Linked DNA regions of Paeniglutamicibacter kerguelensis. The protein of the gene in region 1 interacts with the protein of each later gene in a pairwise test. Links are inferred from orthologs where the notes say so. Each region holds a gene or a part of one and is shown on either strand. Other genes may lie near its edges.

Evidence for each region. The genes of interacting proteins can lie anywhere in the genome.
Region 2: the proteins of thrS (region 1) and rplA interact in binary tests that used the Escherichia coli proteins (3 or more experiments, as listed by UniProt). The link is inferred for Paeniglutamicibacter kerguelensis from one-to-one orthologs.

What each region holds. Positions count from the first base shown.
Region 1 is NZ_JAGIOF010000001.1:1,777,476-1,785,071, reverse strand. What follows is about bases 2,103-4,981. They hold thrS (threonine--tRNA ligase), read left to right. Parts: upstream 2,103-2,479; coding sequence 2,480-4,483; downstream 4,484-4,981. Other genes in these bases: JOF47_RS08090 (HIT family protein), read left to right, coding at 4,488-4,981. Outside these bases: JOF47_RS08120 (DNA polymerase III subunit alpha), read left to right, coding at 1-199; JOF47_RS08115 (hypothetical protein), read left to right, coding at 284-547; JOF47_RS08110 (glyoxalase superfamily protein), read left to right, coding at 686-1,063; JOF47_RS08105 (helix-turn-helix domain-containing protein), read left to right, coding at 1,138-1,338; JOF47_RS08100 (carboxymuconolactone decarboxylase family protein), read right to left, coding at 1,614-2,066; more of JOF47_RS08090, read left to right, coding at 4,982-5,096; biotin synthase BioB, read left to right, coding at 5,524-6,756; bioA (adenosylmethionine--8-amino-7-oxononanoate transaminase), read left to right, coding at 6,753-7,596. UniProt on the Escherichia coli protein: Catalyzes the attachment of threonine to tRNA(Thr) in a two-step reaction: L-threonine is first activated by ATP to form Thr-AMP and then transferred to the acceptor end of tRNA(Thr). The rate-limiting step is amino acid activation in the presence of tRNA.
Region 2 is NZ_JAGIOF010000001.1:2,618,274-2,625,842, forward strand. What follows is about bases 1,781-4,632. They hold rplA (50S ribosomal protein L1), read right to left. Parts: upstream 3,635-4,632; coding sequence 2,927-3,634; downstream 1,781-2,926. Other genes in these bases: JOF47_RS11985 (hypothetical protein), read right to left, coding at 1,971-2,444; JOF47_RS11990 (hypothetical protein), read right to left, coding at 2,444-2,662; rplK (50S ribosomal protein L11), read right to left, coding at 3,797-4,228; nusG (transcription termination/antitermination protein NusG), read right to left, coding at 4,361-4,632. Outside these bases: rplJ (50S ribosomal protein L10), read right to left, coding at 63-617; more of nusG, read right to left, coding at 4,633-5,116; preprotein translocase subunit SecE, read right to left, coding at 5,174-5,440; JOF47_RS12020 (hypothetical protein), read left to right, coding at 5,798-6,376; JOF47_RS12025 (pyridoxal phosphate-dependent aminotransferase), read left to right, coding at 6,518-7,569. UniProt on the Escherichia coli protein: One of the primary rRNA binding proteins, it binds very close to the 3'-end of the 23S rRNA. Forms part of the L1 stalk. It is often not seen in high-resolution crystal structures, but can be seen in cryo_EM and 3D reconstruction models.

The sequences.
Region 1 (7,596 bases):
CCTGCAGGCACTGAAGGCCTGGGACCTGTCGCAGAAGGGCACGTTGCCGGCGCCGGGATACCTGGAAGACCCGAGTCGGGCCCGGGACGGGCGAGGCATCGGCACGGGCGCGAAGGCGCCGTTGCGGGGGCGGGGGAAATCATTGGCGCAAACCATGGCCGACGAGGGGCTGGACCAGCGCGGTTATCTGGGGGCCTGAGGGGTGGCATTATCCGTTGTGGGACCGAAGCCGCCGTGTGATACTGGGGCTATCGGCGGACCGCCCCGGAAGGAGGCTGGTGTTGTGATCCCGTCAATGATCGTGTTTGGGCTTGTTTTCGGTCGCTGGTGGAAGCAGGCAATTATCGGCGGAGCATTGCTCTGCTCGGTGCTCGTGGGCCTTGCAAGCGTGTTTGAAACCGGCGGTGTCTTTTCCTGGTCCAGGGTGCTGGGTGCCGCCGCCTTGGGCGCGGTGAGCACCGCTTTCGGCGTCGCGATCAACCAGCTGGCCCACCAGCTTGTTGCCCGGATCCGGGTCGCCGGGAAACCCGGGGTCAAGCGGGCCTGAGGTCTTCCCCCCTTGCTTGCCGGGCTTCGGCCCAGGGCTTGGGGGATTGCCACGTCCAACTTCGCCAGCACTTCGTGAAGCACGGAAAATCTGGATAAGACCTGTTGATTGCCCGGTGGCGGGACTAGCCTGTGCACCATGGATTGGAAACTAGAACTGGTATTTGTTCCCGTGTCCGATGTCGACCGGGCCAAGGACTTCTATGTAAACAAGGTGGGATTCAACGCGGACTTCGATGAGCGACCCAATGAGTCGATTCGGTTTGTCCAGCTGACCCCGCCCGGCTCGGCCTGTTCGATCTGCATCGGAGAGGGACTGACCGACGCCGCACCGGGAACGGCACCAAACATGCAAATGGTGGTCAGCGACATCCAGGCCGCACACGACCAGCTTGCGGCCAACGGCGTTGAGGTCAGCGAGATCGACGTCCAGGACTGGGGGAGCTTTGTGTACTTCGCCGACCCGGATGGCAACAAGTGGGCGGTGCAATACATCCCGCAGCGTCCCAACGGCTGATTTTCCGGGAGTGGTTGGACCTGCCGGGATTCCCGGTGGCCTAATCGGCAGCGTGTTGCCGATTAGGGGATTGGATGGACAGCGTTTCGGCCATAGCCGCCAGCATTCGTGCTGCGCGCAAGAAGACCGGGCTCACCCAAGCCGACCTGGCCGAGCTTGCCGAGGTCTTGGAACGAACGGTACGCGCCATGGAAACGGCCACGGGCAATCCTTCGCCGCGGGCGGTTATTTCCGTGCTTGGTGTCCTGGGGCTCAGGCTGACGGTCGCGCGATGAACCTGGAGATTCTCAAGCGCGTCCACAATACGGCGTATACAAAAGCGGAATCCTGGCCAGGATCCTGCCCCCGAGAACCTGTCGACACATCGAACGGGAGGTGCTCCGGGCCGAACAGGAAGGCAGCGTGCGCAAAGATCACCCGCTGCCCGTCCGGGGCATGGAGCATTGACGAAGGCTGACCACGCTTGCCCTGCATGATGGCCTCGGGATGAACTTGCTCAAACGCGGGAATGCGGACAGGTCGGAGGCACCCGGTGAGGACGCGTCGTGGATTACGGTGCTACCCGGTACCTGCTGGTGATTGCCACGCGGTTGAACATGTTGATCGCGGCACTGAGCCACGCCACCGCAGACACTTGTGCATCGGTGAGGACCGACGAGGCCATCGTGTAGGTGTCGCGGGGGACCTGGTCCACCGAAACCAAGGTGATGGATTCACTCAATGCCAAGGCCGCACGCTCGACCGCGGTGAAATACTCCGATTCGCGCCATGCAGGCAGCACCGCCAATCGGTCGCTGCTTTCGCCCAACTTCAATGCATCACGGGTGTGCATGCGCAGGCAATAGCTGCACCCGTTGAGCTGGGAGGCCCGGATCTTGATGAGTTCACACAACTTCGGGTCGAGATCGGCCGCCTGGGCGGCCTCGCTTGCAGCCTTGTTCATGGCCAGCAACGCCGCGTAGGCGGCAGGATCGGACTTACTGAGGTTCACACGGGTTTCCATGCCTGCATGTTAGCCCCGTAACCCGGGAACAACTAGAGGGTGTTTGTAGGCGTGGAGTTTGGGCCCGCGACCATCAACACGTTGCAGCATTGCTTGGCCAAGCAGGGTCACCAATTCAGTTGGGGTAGCCGACCTGTTGTCCAAGGTTAGGTGCTTAACCTTGGATAGAGAGTGAGTTATCCAAGGTTATGAAACGGCGAAATGTCCTGCCTGATCCTTCTCGCCAGTGGGATGCGGGGTTCGAGATGGCGATGCGGGGCATGTGGGGAATGGTTTTCCCTATCGTCAATTGCCTTGCCGGCATGCGCGTCGATTGGTGGGGCACCGACGGGTTCCGTTAAGCTGGATGTTGGCTGGCTGTGGTCATCGTATGCCACAAGCTATGAAGCCGGACAACGAAACGAGGAACCGTAGTGCTTGAGCAAATCACACTGACCGTCGATGGAGAACAACGCGAGGTGAATGCCGGTACTACCGGGGCCGAGCTGTACTTTGATGACCGCGACGTCGTGGTCATGCACGTCGATGGCGTGCTTCGTGACCTTTCCCGCCCGCTCGAGGCCGGAACCGCCGTCGAGCGAGTCACCATCGATTCCCCCGCGGGCCTTGAGGTCCTGCGCCACTCCACCGCGCACGTCATGGCCCAGGCCGTTCAGCAGCTGCGCCCGGATGCCAAGCTGGGCATCGGCCCGTACATCACCGACGGTTTCTACTTCGACTTCGACGTCGCCGAGCCGTTCACTCCCGAGGACCTGAAAACCCTCGAGAAGATGATGCTCAAGATCGTCAACCAGAACCAGAAGTTCGCCCGCCGCGTCGTCACCGAGGACGAGGCCCGCAAGGCCATGGCCAACGAGCCCTACAAGCTGGAACTGCTGAACAAGGCCAACGAGGCCGATGCGGCAGGCGAGGGCGTCAACGTCGAGGTCGGCGCGGGCGACATCACGATCTACGACAACGTCGACCGCAAGACCGGCGAGACCGTTTGGTGCGACCTGTGCCGCGGCCCGCACCTGCCAAACACCAAGCTGATCTCCAACGCCTTCGCGCTGACCCGCACCTCGGCGGCCTACTGGCTGGGCAACCAGAACAACCAGCAGCTGCAGCGCATCTACGGCACCGCCTGGCCGACCAAGGAAGCGCTCAAGGCCTACCAGGAGCGCATCGCCGAGGCCGAGCGCCGCGACCACCGCAAGCTCGGCGTCGAGCTCGACCTCTTCTCCTTCCCCGACGAGCTGGGTTCGGGCCTTCCGGTGTTCCACCCGCGCGGCGGCATCATCCGCAAGGAAATGGAAGACTACTCGCGTGCACGCCACGTCGAGGCCGGCTACGACTTCGTCTACACCCCGCACATCACCAAGGGCCACCTCTACGAGGTATCCGGCCACCTTGACTGGTACAAGGACGGCATGTTCCCGGCGATGCACGTGGACGCCGAGCTCAACGAGGACGGCACGGTGCGCAAGCCCGGCCAGGACTACTACCTCAAGCCGATGAACTGCCCGATGCACAACCTGATCTTCGGCTCCCGCGGACGCTCGTACCGCGAACTGCCGCTGCGCCTGTTCGAATTCGGTTCGGTCTACCGCTACGAGAAGTCCGGCGTGGTCCACGGGTTGACCCGCGTGCGCGGCATGACCCAGGACGACGCCCACATCTACTGCACCAAGGAGCAGATGAAGGACGAGCTGACCACCACGCTGAACTTCGTGCTGGGCCTGCTCAAGGACTACGGGCTGGATGACTTCTACCTGGAACTCTCCACCAAGAACGAGGAGAAGTTCGTCGGCGACGACGACGTCTGGGAGGAAGCCACCCGCACCCTGGCCGAGGTCGCCGAGGCCTCCGGCCTGGAGCTGGTCCCGGACCCGGGAGGAGCCGCCTTCTACGGCCCGAAGATCTCCGTGCAGGCCAAGGACGCGCTGGGCCGCACCTGGCAGATGTCCACCATCCAGCTGGACTTCAACCTGCCCGAGCGCTTCGAGCTCGAGTACCAGGCCGCCGACGGCACCCGCCAGCGCCCGGTGATGATCCACCGCGCCCTCTTCGGTTCCGTGGAACGCTTCATGGGCGTGCTCACCGAGCACTATGCGGGCGCGTTCCCGGCCTGGCTCTCCCCGGTCCAGGTCGTGGGCATCCCCGTTGCCGAGGCCTTCAACGAGTACATGTTCGACGTGATTGACAAGCTCAAGGCAGCGGGCATCCGCGCCGAGGCCGACATCTCCTCGGACCGGTTCCCGAAGAAGATCCGCACCGCGTCCAAGGAAAAGGTCCCGTTCGTGCTCATCGCCGGCGGCGAGGACGCCGAGGCGGGTGCGGTGTCCTTCCGCTTCCGCGACGGCAGCACCGACAACGGCGTGCCGGTGGACGAAGCGGTGGCCCGCATTGTCGCCGCCGTGAAGAACCGGGAAGCCTAGGTCCATGGGGGAGTCCACGCGGGCACAAGCCATCGAAGCGCCCGAGGAGCTTTCGCAGGAGGAGCAGGACGCGGCAGTCACCGACGATTTCGAACTCGCCGGGGTGCCCGATTCCTTCCAGCGCCTGTGGACTCCCTACCGGATGGCCTACATCAAGGCCGGCCAGGACCAGGTCAAGGACGAGGAGTCCTGCCCCTTCTGCGTCGCGCCGACCCGTAGCGACGAGGACTCGCTGATTCTTCACCGGGGCAAGACCGCATACGTGATCTTGAACCTCTTCCCCTACAACCCGGGCCACATCCTGATCTGCCCCTATCGCCATGTGCCGGATTACACCGACATCACGGAGGAAGAAACAGCGGAGATGGCTGCGTTGGCGCAGAAGTCCATGCGCGTGCTGCGCCATGTTTCGCGCCCCACCGGTTTCAACCTGGGCATGAACCAGGGCGTCACCGGCGGGGCCGGCATTGCCGCGCACCTGCACCAGCATGTGGTTCCGCGCTGGGCCGGCGACGGGAACTTCTTCCCGATCATCGCGCAGACCAAGGCGATGCCCGCAACGTTGGGCGACATCCGCGAGGACCTGGCTGCCGGCTGGCTTGAGATCGACTAACGCCGAACAGAAGTTCATGGATTGACCGCCGGGCATTTTGCCCGGCGGTCAATCTCTTTAACGGCTGTGGACGCGGGTGCGGGTCCTGAAGATTGTTACGCGCCCACGCCCAAGGAACCGAATTCGGAGGAGGGTTTCGGGAAGGGCGGGTGCCGTCCGGGTGCTTCCGACGGCTGATGTGGACGCTGTGTGTTGGCTGCCGCGTCCATTGACCGGGCGGAAACCGCGGGGGACGACTCGCCCCGGTGGCTTTGGATATTACGGCACGAATCGCCCAATTGAACAGTGTTCAAGAAGTGTCGGGGTGATCGGTGTATGGTGGTTTTACCTCACGGTTGAACACTGTTCAATTATGCATTGAGCAGGTTTCAGAAACCCCTTGGAAGCGCTTGGAGCCGCTTCTCTCATTCCAGCGGAAGGCAGCACCATGACCTTGGGCATTGCGACCAATCTTGAAGAATCCCCGGCGGAGACGTTTACCGAACCGCTTGACGCGCGGGCCCTTGCCGCCCGGGTGGAAGCGGGACACCGAATCACCGAGTCCGAGGCCCTGGCGATCCTGGGCACGCCCGACGAGCGGACCCTGGAGCTGGTGGCGGCGGCCGGGACACTGAGGCGCAAGCACTTCGGCAACACCGTGAAGGTCAACTACCTGGTGAACCTCAAGTCGGGGCTCTGCCCGGAGGACTGCACGTACTGTTCCCAGCGCCTGGGATCCAAGGCCGAGATCCTCAAGTACTCCTGGCTCAAGCCCGACGAGGCCGTGCACCAGGCAGGGCTCGGGATCGCCGGCGGCGCCTCGCGCGTGTGCATGGTCGCCTCCGGCAAGGGCCCCAGCGATCGCGACGTCGACCGGGTGGCCACCATGATCGGCCAGATCAAGGACGAGCACCCGGAGATCGAGGTCTGCGCCTGCCTGGGCATCCTCAAGGAGGGACAGGCCGAACGGCTCGCCGCCGCCGGGACGGATGCCTACAACCACAACCTGAACACCGCCGAGTCCCTCTACCCGGAGATCTGCTCGACCCACACCTTCCAGGAACGCGTGGACACCGTCGGGCAGGCCAAGGACGCCGGGCTCTCCCCGTGCTCCGGGCTCATCGTGGGCATGGGCGAAACCCCCGAGCAGCTCGTCGAGGCAGTCTCCGCCCTGCGCGACCTTGACGCCGACTCGATCCCGGTGAACTTCCTGATGCCCTTCGACGGGACCCCGCTGGCCGGGACCTGGCACCTGACCCCGATGGCGTGCCTGCGCATCCTGGCCCTGGTACGTCTTGCTGCACCCGCCACCGAGCTGCGCATGGCCGGCGGCCGGGAAATGCACCTGCGTTCGATGCAGTCCACGGCGCTGGCCGTGGCCAATTCCCTGTTCCTGGGCGACTACCTCACGTCCGAAGGCCAGGATGCCCGGCGGGACCTGGAGATGATTTCGGATGCCGGGTACCTGGTGCTGGGCCAGGAGGACATCGACCCCGCGGAACTGGCGGCACGGATCCGGCACCGGGCCGACGAGGCCCCGGCACGGCCCGAGGCCCCCGGATGCGGCACCGCCTGCGGCAGCGGTTGCGGCAGTGCCTCCTCGCGGGGCTGCGGCCCGATGGGCGCCGAACCGGTCCTCCGCCGCCGCGGTGCGGGCACGCAGGAGAACCCCAACGCATGAGTGTCGACACCTTGGACCTACTGGCCCGTGATTCCGGCCTGCTCTGGCACCCGTATGCCTCCCTCGATGCCGGGGCCCGCTACTCGGTGGCGGCCGCCCGCGGGGCCAGGATCACGCTGGAGGACGGCCAGGGCCGCAGCCGCGAGGTCATCGACGGGATGGCCTCCTGGTGGTCGGTGGTGCACGGCTACGGGAATCGCGTGCTCGATGCCGCAGCGCATGCGCAGATCGACAAGTTCAGCCACGTCATGTTCGGCGGACTCACGCACGAGCCCGCGGTGGAACTGGCCGAACGCCTGGTGGCCATGGCCCCGGGGAACCTGCAACACGTGTTCCTGGCCGACTCCGGCTCGATCAGCGTGGAGGTGGCACTCAAGCTGGCACTGCAGTACCAGGACGCGTGCGGGAAACCCGCGCGGCAGCGATTCCTGGCCCTGCGCGGCGGGTACCACGGGGACACCTTCGCGGCCATGGGCATTTGCGATCCCGTGGACGGCATGCACGCGGCGTTCGCGCCGCTGAGCCGCCAGCAGGTCTTCCTGCCCAGGCCCCCGGCCGCGCAGCGCACCGCATCCGGCGACTGGGTCTTTGGCGCGGACGAGCTGGAACGGTGGGAAGCCCAGGCGCGGGGCATTGCTGCCGAGCACGCCGGGGAACTGGCGGGCATCGTGTGCGAACCGGTCCTGCAGGGTGCCGGCGGCATGCACATCTACCCGCCACGGGTGCTGCGGGTGCTGCGGGAAATCGCCGACAAGCATGAGTTGCTGTTGATCGTCGATGAGATCGCCACCGGGTTCGGCCGCACCGGCAAGCTTTTTGCCGTCGAATGGGCCCAGGTCG
Region 2 (7,569 bases), 840 kb from region 1 along the record:
CGTCCTTTCCGTTGGCGGCACTTGCGTGCCACAAGTTACATGTGTGAGGGGGTGAAGAAAGCTTAGGCTTCTTCGGTGGCGGCTTCGGCAGCAGGTGCCTCGGCCTCGGCAGGTGCTTCAGCAGCGCCACCGTTTGCTTCTTCGAGCTTTGCGCGCAGTGCTTCGATGGTGCGGGCCGCGGCAGAAGCCGGAGCCTTCAGTACACCAGCAACACGTGCAAGCTGGAACTCACGCGACTCAAGTGCTGCCAGAGCGGCAACCTCGGTTGCGTCAAGGGCCTTGCCCTCGAAGTAACCGGTCTTGATGATGAGCTGCTTGTTTTCCTTAGCAAAATCCGTGAGGCTCTTAGCGGCAGCAACTGCATCGCCCTTAATAAAGGCGATTGCAGTCGGGCCAGCAAGCTGGCCTTCGAATGCATCGATGCCGGCTTCCTTTGCTGCGATACCAGTCAAGGTGTTCTTCACAACCGCGTACTTGGTCTCCTGACCAAGTGAGCGGCGAAGCTGCTTGAGCTGCGCAACAGTAAGCCCACGGTATTCGGTCAGGACAGCGGCGGTCGACTCCTTGAAGTCGGCGGTGATTTCCTCTACTGCGGAAACCTTAGTCGGCGTTGCCATAACACTCCTTCCGGGGTATAGATCTGATACCAGTCGATCTGACCCGGCCAGGAGTACTGACATAAAAAACGCCCCATGCAGGATGCACGGGGCGGAAAGAACGCACTAAAAATGCGGAAAATTCACTTCGTTCACCTGCGCAGGTCGTCCTTTGTGGGACTTTCGGAGCCTCACTACATAAGCAGCTAATCTCGACCGACGGTCTTCGGTATTACAAGCCTAACAGCGCCGCAACGGAAGAACCAAATCGAGGCATCTCCCGCCCATTCAGCACCTTGCCCGGCAGGCAACACCCGCACTGGAGGGAGCTAGCGCGGCACGCACGCCCGGCACACGGTGGAGCAGCGCTGCCCTGCGGGTTCCCCGCACCATCCCAATGCCTCAAGAACACAAACCACGCCATCCCTGCAACACGATGTCCCCAGGCGGAAACAACATTGCCACTCAAGGTTCGCGGGGACCTGCCCCGAGAGCCGCAGCCTTGCCAGCGGTTTTTAAAAAGAGCAAAACCCCGGTTCCGTAACTTGGGGGATAACGGAAGCGGGGTTCTGCGGAAGCGGCAATGCAACTTGGGGGAACGCATTGCCGCACTAAGTGTTTACGACGGGGCTTGGGGTCTCCGTCAAAAACACTGGTGATTAGATCACCGGTCACAACTAGGTTGCAACGAAATAAGCCTATCAGCAATGCTTTCGGACACAAGGTGTTGGGGTAGCCAAAATTGACAGATCGGGCCTTGCCTGACAGGCAAAGAAAATTGACAGGTCATCTTTTTTTGCGACAAGACCCCAAGTCAGCATGTGGATGGCCGGAATCCTGCATCCTACGGAATGCGTGTTCGAAGTCTCACTTGGTTGATCAATTCGATTCCCTAAAGGGGAAATATTATGCCGTCAAATCGTTCGGCAAGCCGTGCATTGTCAAGTGTTGGCTAAGTCCGTCCAGGACTTTGCGCCGCGTCGTTGCTGCGGGTGCCGAGGGCTTGCATTCCAAGATCAGGTCCAGGCCCAGGGAGACCACCTCCGCGATGCCCGGCAAGAGCAGTCCAATCCCGCAGTTGTTGACATCGGGCTGTGGGTTGCGCCCATCACCACGACTGGAAAATGGCCTCCAACGGGCCGCTCATTTACCGTGGCAAGCGCACATTCGGCGGCGCAGGGCCGCCCCTGCGGGAGAAATATCGTAGAGAACACGAAGGCAGGTACGTGGATAGTCGCTAAAGATGAAGAATCCCCAACCATCACCACATACCGGAACGTTGTCTGCCATGTCACGGGAACCCGAACCGCCCCATCGATTTGGGGATGAACGGTCGTTGACCGCCATGCGCGCCGGCGATTCACTCGTGGTGAATCACACCACTGTCACCATCACTGCCATCAACAAATGTGCTTGGAGAAACCCGCTTGAGGCCGTCCGACACCGGCCAGCATGCGGCATTGGCGGTGCAGCGTCGATTCTTGCCAAAGCCGGCGGCCAATCATAGTCAAAATTGGTGCTGTCCGCGTAGCCAGCGCCGAAGGAACCGCCATGTCCCTGCTGGCGGGTCTCAACCATCCGGTGGGTGTCCGATGCGGGGTCAACGACACGTTCTAGTCTCACATGACCGGGCAGATCGATCCACCACCAGCCACCCGGCCCCGGCACGTCGTTCTGGTGACTGAAGATCTGCGGGTTGGCCATCGATATGGCGGGGATCGGCGAAAAGCCTGCGATCCGGTTGGGGTCGCATTCCTTGATGGTGTTCCATGCGCCAAGGAGGCCATTTCCACGGCCTTCTCGCAGCCGGAGCGCACCAGTCCACCCTTGCCGCGGGTAGGTCGGCATCAGGCCAGGGTCCCCGTGCTGAAGGCAATCGCGTCGAAGTCCGGCACGGGCCCTTCCATCCGCGCCTTGCCCGCTTGCAATTCGAGCAGCACGCCTCGCACGTAGCCAGAGGGCGCCCACGTGGGTGAGCGGATAAACCAGGAACTAGCGGCCCGCGGATGCTCCGTGAGGCCGCAGTTCGGGCCTGTCTGCCCCGCCACGGAAAGTTGGACTGCCATGAGTCCCGGGTGATGATGCCAGCCGTGCTCTTCAACGTCCAGGAACTATCCCTGTGCCGTTCACGCCGGGGTGCAACGGCCGCCCCGGTCGTGCTTCCACCGCTCGCGGGAAGTTTCCCGGCGTGTAAGGAACCTTCCGACGCTCGACGGCGCGCAGTGGGGTGGAGAATCGTTGGCCGGGTTGCCCTGTAGCGGTCACAAAAAACCGCAGGCCCGGATCCCCCGCAAAGGGGATCCGGGCCTGCGGTGAAGTTGAAGCGCTATTTAGGCTTCGGTAACCACGCGGGTCACGTTCGAGTCAACGGCAATGCCGGGACCGAAGGTGGTTGCAATGGTTGCCTTCGAGATGTAGCGGCCCTTGGAGGAAGAAGGCTTCAAACGAAGAACCTCGTCCAGTGCTGCTGCGTAGTTCTCGGTCAGCTTCTGGGCATCGAAGGAAACCTTGCCGATGATGAAGTGCAGGTTCGAGTGCTTGTCGACGCGGAAGTCGATCTTGCCACCCTTGATGTCGTTGACAGCCTTGGCGACGTCCATGGTCACGGTGCCGGTCTTCGGGTTCGGCATCAGGTTACGGGGACCCAAGACCTTACCCAAACGGCCAACCTTGCCCATGAGGTCAGGGGTAGCAACTGCTGCGTCGAAGTCGGTCCAGCCGCCGGCGATCTTGGCGATCAGGTCGTCCGAGCCAACGAAGTCGGCGCCGGCTGCGATTGCAGCTTCAGCCTTGTCACCGTTTGCGAAAACGAGGACGCGGGCGGTCTTACCGGTGCCGTGCGGCAGGATAACGGTGCCGCGGACCATCTGGTCAGCCTTGCGAGGGTCAACGCCCAAGCGGAAAGCAACCTCAACGGTCTCGTCAGCCTTCGAGGAAGCGATTTCCTTGGCCAAGGCGATTGCCTCGGTCGGTGCGTAAACCTTGTCGGCTTCGATCTTAGCCGCGGCGGCTACGTATGCTTTGCTGCGCTTTGCCATCTGCTTTTTCTCCTTATGCAGTCGTGGTCATGTATGGGTCGCGCGCGACCCTGCCACTTGCGATCGGGTGTCCACCAAATGATGAAAATATCCCGGTCGTCTTGTTTGTTATGGGGGTGCGTTTCCGGTTGAACCGGGCGCGCGGGGTGTAGCGGGGGCTAATTAGCCAGCTACGGTGATGCCCATGGAACGGGCGGTGCCGGCGATGATCAGGGCAGCAGCCTTGATGTCGTTGGCGTTGAGATCTTCCATCTTGGCGGTGGCGATCTCTTCAACCTGAGCCTGGGTCAGGTTTGCAACCTTGACGGTGTGCGGGGTAGCGGAACCCTTGGCAACGCCTGCAGCCTTCTTGATGAGCTCGGCTGCCGGAGGAGTCTTGGTGATGAAGGTGAAGGAACGGTCTTCGTAGACAGTAATTTCAACCGGAATCACGTTACCGCGCTGCGACTCAGTCGCTGCGTTGTAAGCCTTGCAGAATTCCATGATGTTGACGCCGTGCTGACCAAGCGCCGGGCCGATCGGAGGTGCCGGGTTGGCGGCGCCTGCCTGGATCTGCAGCTTGATGAGTCCGGTGACCTTTTTCTTGGGGGCCATGTCGGGTCCTTCTTCTTTTGCGTTGCCCCGTTGCACAGGAGCGTGCCTCGGGGGGTTGACCGCCGTGGCGCGGCGGCCGAGTCATGCCGTTTTCCCGGTAAAGCAAACCGGGAAAGGCACGAAGACTAGATGTTACTGGATTTTGGTGACCTGGCTGAACGACAGGGTAACCGGGGTTTCGCGCTCGAAGATCGAAACCAGCACCACGAGGGTGGAGGATTCCAGCTTGATCTCGCTGATCGTTGCCGGCAGGGTCTCGAACGGACCGTCGTTGACGATAACCGATTCGCCAACCTCGAAGTCAACGGTGACCTCGGTGATCGGGGCGCGGCCCGGCTTCATGCTGGCTGCTTCTTCTTCGCTGACGATCGTATGCTCGAGCATCGAGAAGACTTCCTCGAGGCGCAGCGGGTCCGGGTTGTGGGCGTTGCCAACGAAGCCGGTGACACCGGGGGTGTGACGAACGGCACCCCAGGAGGCATCGGTCAATTCCATGCGGACCAGGACGTAGCCGGGGATGCGAACACGACGCACGATCTTGCGCGTGGTGTTCTTGATCTCCACGACCTCTTCCACCGGGACCTGGATTTCATAAATGAATTCTTCCATGCCCAGAGTCTGGATGCGGGTTTCGAGGTTCACCTTGACGCGGTTTTCGTAACCTGCGTAGGAGTGGATGACGTACCAGTCACCGGGCTGACGACGCAGCTTGGTGCGGAATTCTTCGATGGGATCGACGGCCGGGGTTTCCGCGGCTGCTGCATCTTCAGGAGCCTGCTCGGCGTCCTCGGAAACGACGGAATCGGTCGACACCTCTTCGGTATCGACCTCTGCTGCCTGACCCTCAAGTTCTTCGATGGCCTGCGGTTCGAGTTCCTGATCGGACACTGCGGTTCCTGCTTTCTGTTACTGGTTCACCAGAAATATGGGGCGAATCGTCTCGGCTTACTTTTCGGCCGGGTTGGTGAAGAGCCAAATAGATCCGTTGCCGAACACGAAGTCCAGGGCGGAAATGATGACCATCATCAACACGACGAAGCCGATGACCACTAGCGTGTAGTTCACCAGTTCGCTGCGAGTCGGCGTAACGACCTTCTTCAGCTCAGAAATCATCTGGCGGAAGAACAGGGCAATTCCAGCGAAGAAACCTGCCTTGGCCGGCTTCTTGTTGCGCCCTGCGCCGTGCGAATCGCTCGCAGTCGTTTCAGTCACCGGTTCCTCGTTTCAGATTATGCCAATTGAAACAATCACGGTGTGCCGCAGTCGTATCGACCACGACACACCGTGACGTGAATTTCGCCGAGCAATCCAGAATGATTGCTACTGCGCAGGGCAGACAGGACTCGAACCTGCAACCTGCGGTTTTGGAGACCGCTGCGCTACCAATTGCGCCACTACCCTTCGAGTTCAGAACTCGTTCGGCCACTCAAGCCGCTAGCAACTTGGGTGATCTAGATGTTTTCCAACACCGAGGATCAAGTTTACGCATGGAATGGGTCGATTGTCGAACTGAGAACCACTTCCCCGTGTTTTCAAGGGTTTTCGGGCCTCCCTGTTAGGTTTATTGACATGCCTTCTTCCAAAACGGGGTCCATTCGCTACGAGCGCGCCAGTGCGTTGATTCTCTTGGTCTTTGCCGGAGGCTCGATCCTCGATGCGATTTTCGGCATTGCGCACCTTGCCGGGTCGTTCGGCTTCTGGCCCATCCAGTTCATGGCCGCAGCCATCCCTCTGCTCATCGCCACGGGCACGTGGGTTGCCCTGCGGAATCAGAAGGAACTTTCCGGAGCCTGCTTCATCATGTTCGCAGTGGCGTTCCCTGTCTGGTTCGTGGAGATCGCTTCCGTCATTCCGGTCAGCTGGTATCTGGGGGCCGGGCTGGTCATGTGGTCGATGAGGCTGGGCCAGAACCTGCTCATGTGGGTTGGCACCAGCCTGCTGGTGCTGGCGGCGGGCGCACAGTTCCACCTGATCAATTACACCGGGGCAATGTACCTGCCGTTTGTCATCACGGTCCCCGTCTTCCTGTGCGTGGCCGCGTACTTCCAGTGGCACCAGGTTCGTGCCCAAGCCCAGGAAATCGACCTGGATGCGCAGGAAAAAGCCGAGCTGCACCTCAAGCGCTACGGCCGGCTGCCCAACGAGTAGTCCCCTCCCCCGCGCGAGGTGCATGAAACGCCTGCGGGGAACCGCGTGTCGCATTGGGTGAATTAGTAGTTCCAACAGGCTTGGCGCACTAAGCTGAAATCACACACCCCCAAATCACCTCCCCTTCCAGGAAGCGACGACATGTCACGCATTTCCCGACGTATCGGGTCCATCGCAGAATCCGCAACTTTGGCCGTAGACGCAAAGGCCAAGGCCCTGAAAGCCGCCGGACGCCCGGTCATCGGCTTCGGCGCAGGCGAACCGGATTTCGCCACCCCCGACTACATCGTTGAAGCAGCAATCGCAGCGGCACGCAATCCCCAGTACCACCGCTACTCCCCCGCAGCCGGCCTGCCGGAACTGCGCGCAGCGATCGCGGAAAAGACAATGCGCGACTCCGGCTACAAGCTGGATGCGTCCCAGGTGCTTGTCACCAACGGCGGCAAGCAGGCCGTGTACAACGCCTTTGCCACGTTGCTGGATCCGGGAGACGAAGTCATCCTCCCGTCCCCGTACTGGACCACTTACCCCGAAGCCATACGCTTGGCCGGCGGCGTCCCGGTAGAAGTCTTTGCCGGCCCCGAGCAGGGCTACAAGGTCACCATCGACCAGCTCGAAGCTGCGGTGACCGAGAAGACCAAGGTGTTGCTCTTCGTGTCCCCGTCGAACCCGACAGGCGCCGTGTACTCCCCGGAACAGGTTGCCGAAGTGGGCCGCTGGGCCGCGTCGAAGGACCTGTGGGTCATCACCGACGAAATCTACGAACACCTCACCTACGACGACGCGGTGTTCACCTCGATCGCCACCGCCGCCCCGGAACTTGGCGACAAGGTCATCATCCTCAATGGTGTGGCCAAGACCTATGCCATGACCGGTTGGCGCGTGGGATGGATGGCGGGCCCGCTGGATGTCATCAAGGCCGCAACCAACCTGCAGTCGCACGCCACCTCAAACGTCTCGAACGTCTCGCAGATCGCGGCCCTGGCCGCAGTTTCCGGCCCGCTGGATGCCGTCGCAGAAATGCGCACCGCGTTTGACCGCCGCCGCAAGGCCATGGTTTCGGCATTGAACGCCATCGACGGCGTGAACTGCCCGACCCCGGAGGGTGCGTTCTACGCGTACTCGGATGTCCGTGGCCTGCTCGGCCGCGAAATCCGCGGCATTGTCCCGGCCACCTCGGCCGAGCTTGCCGC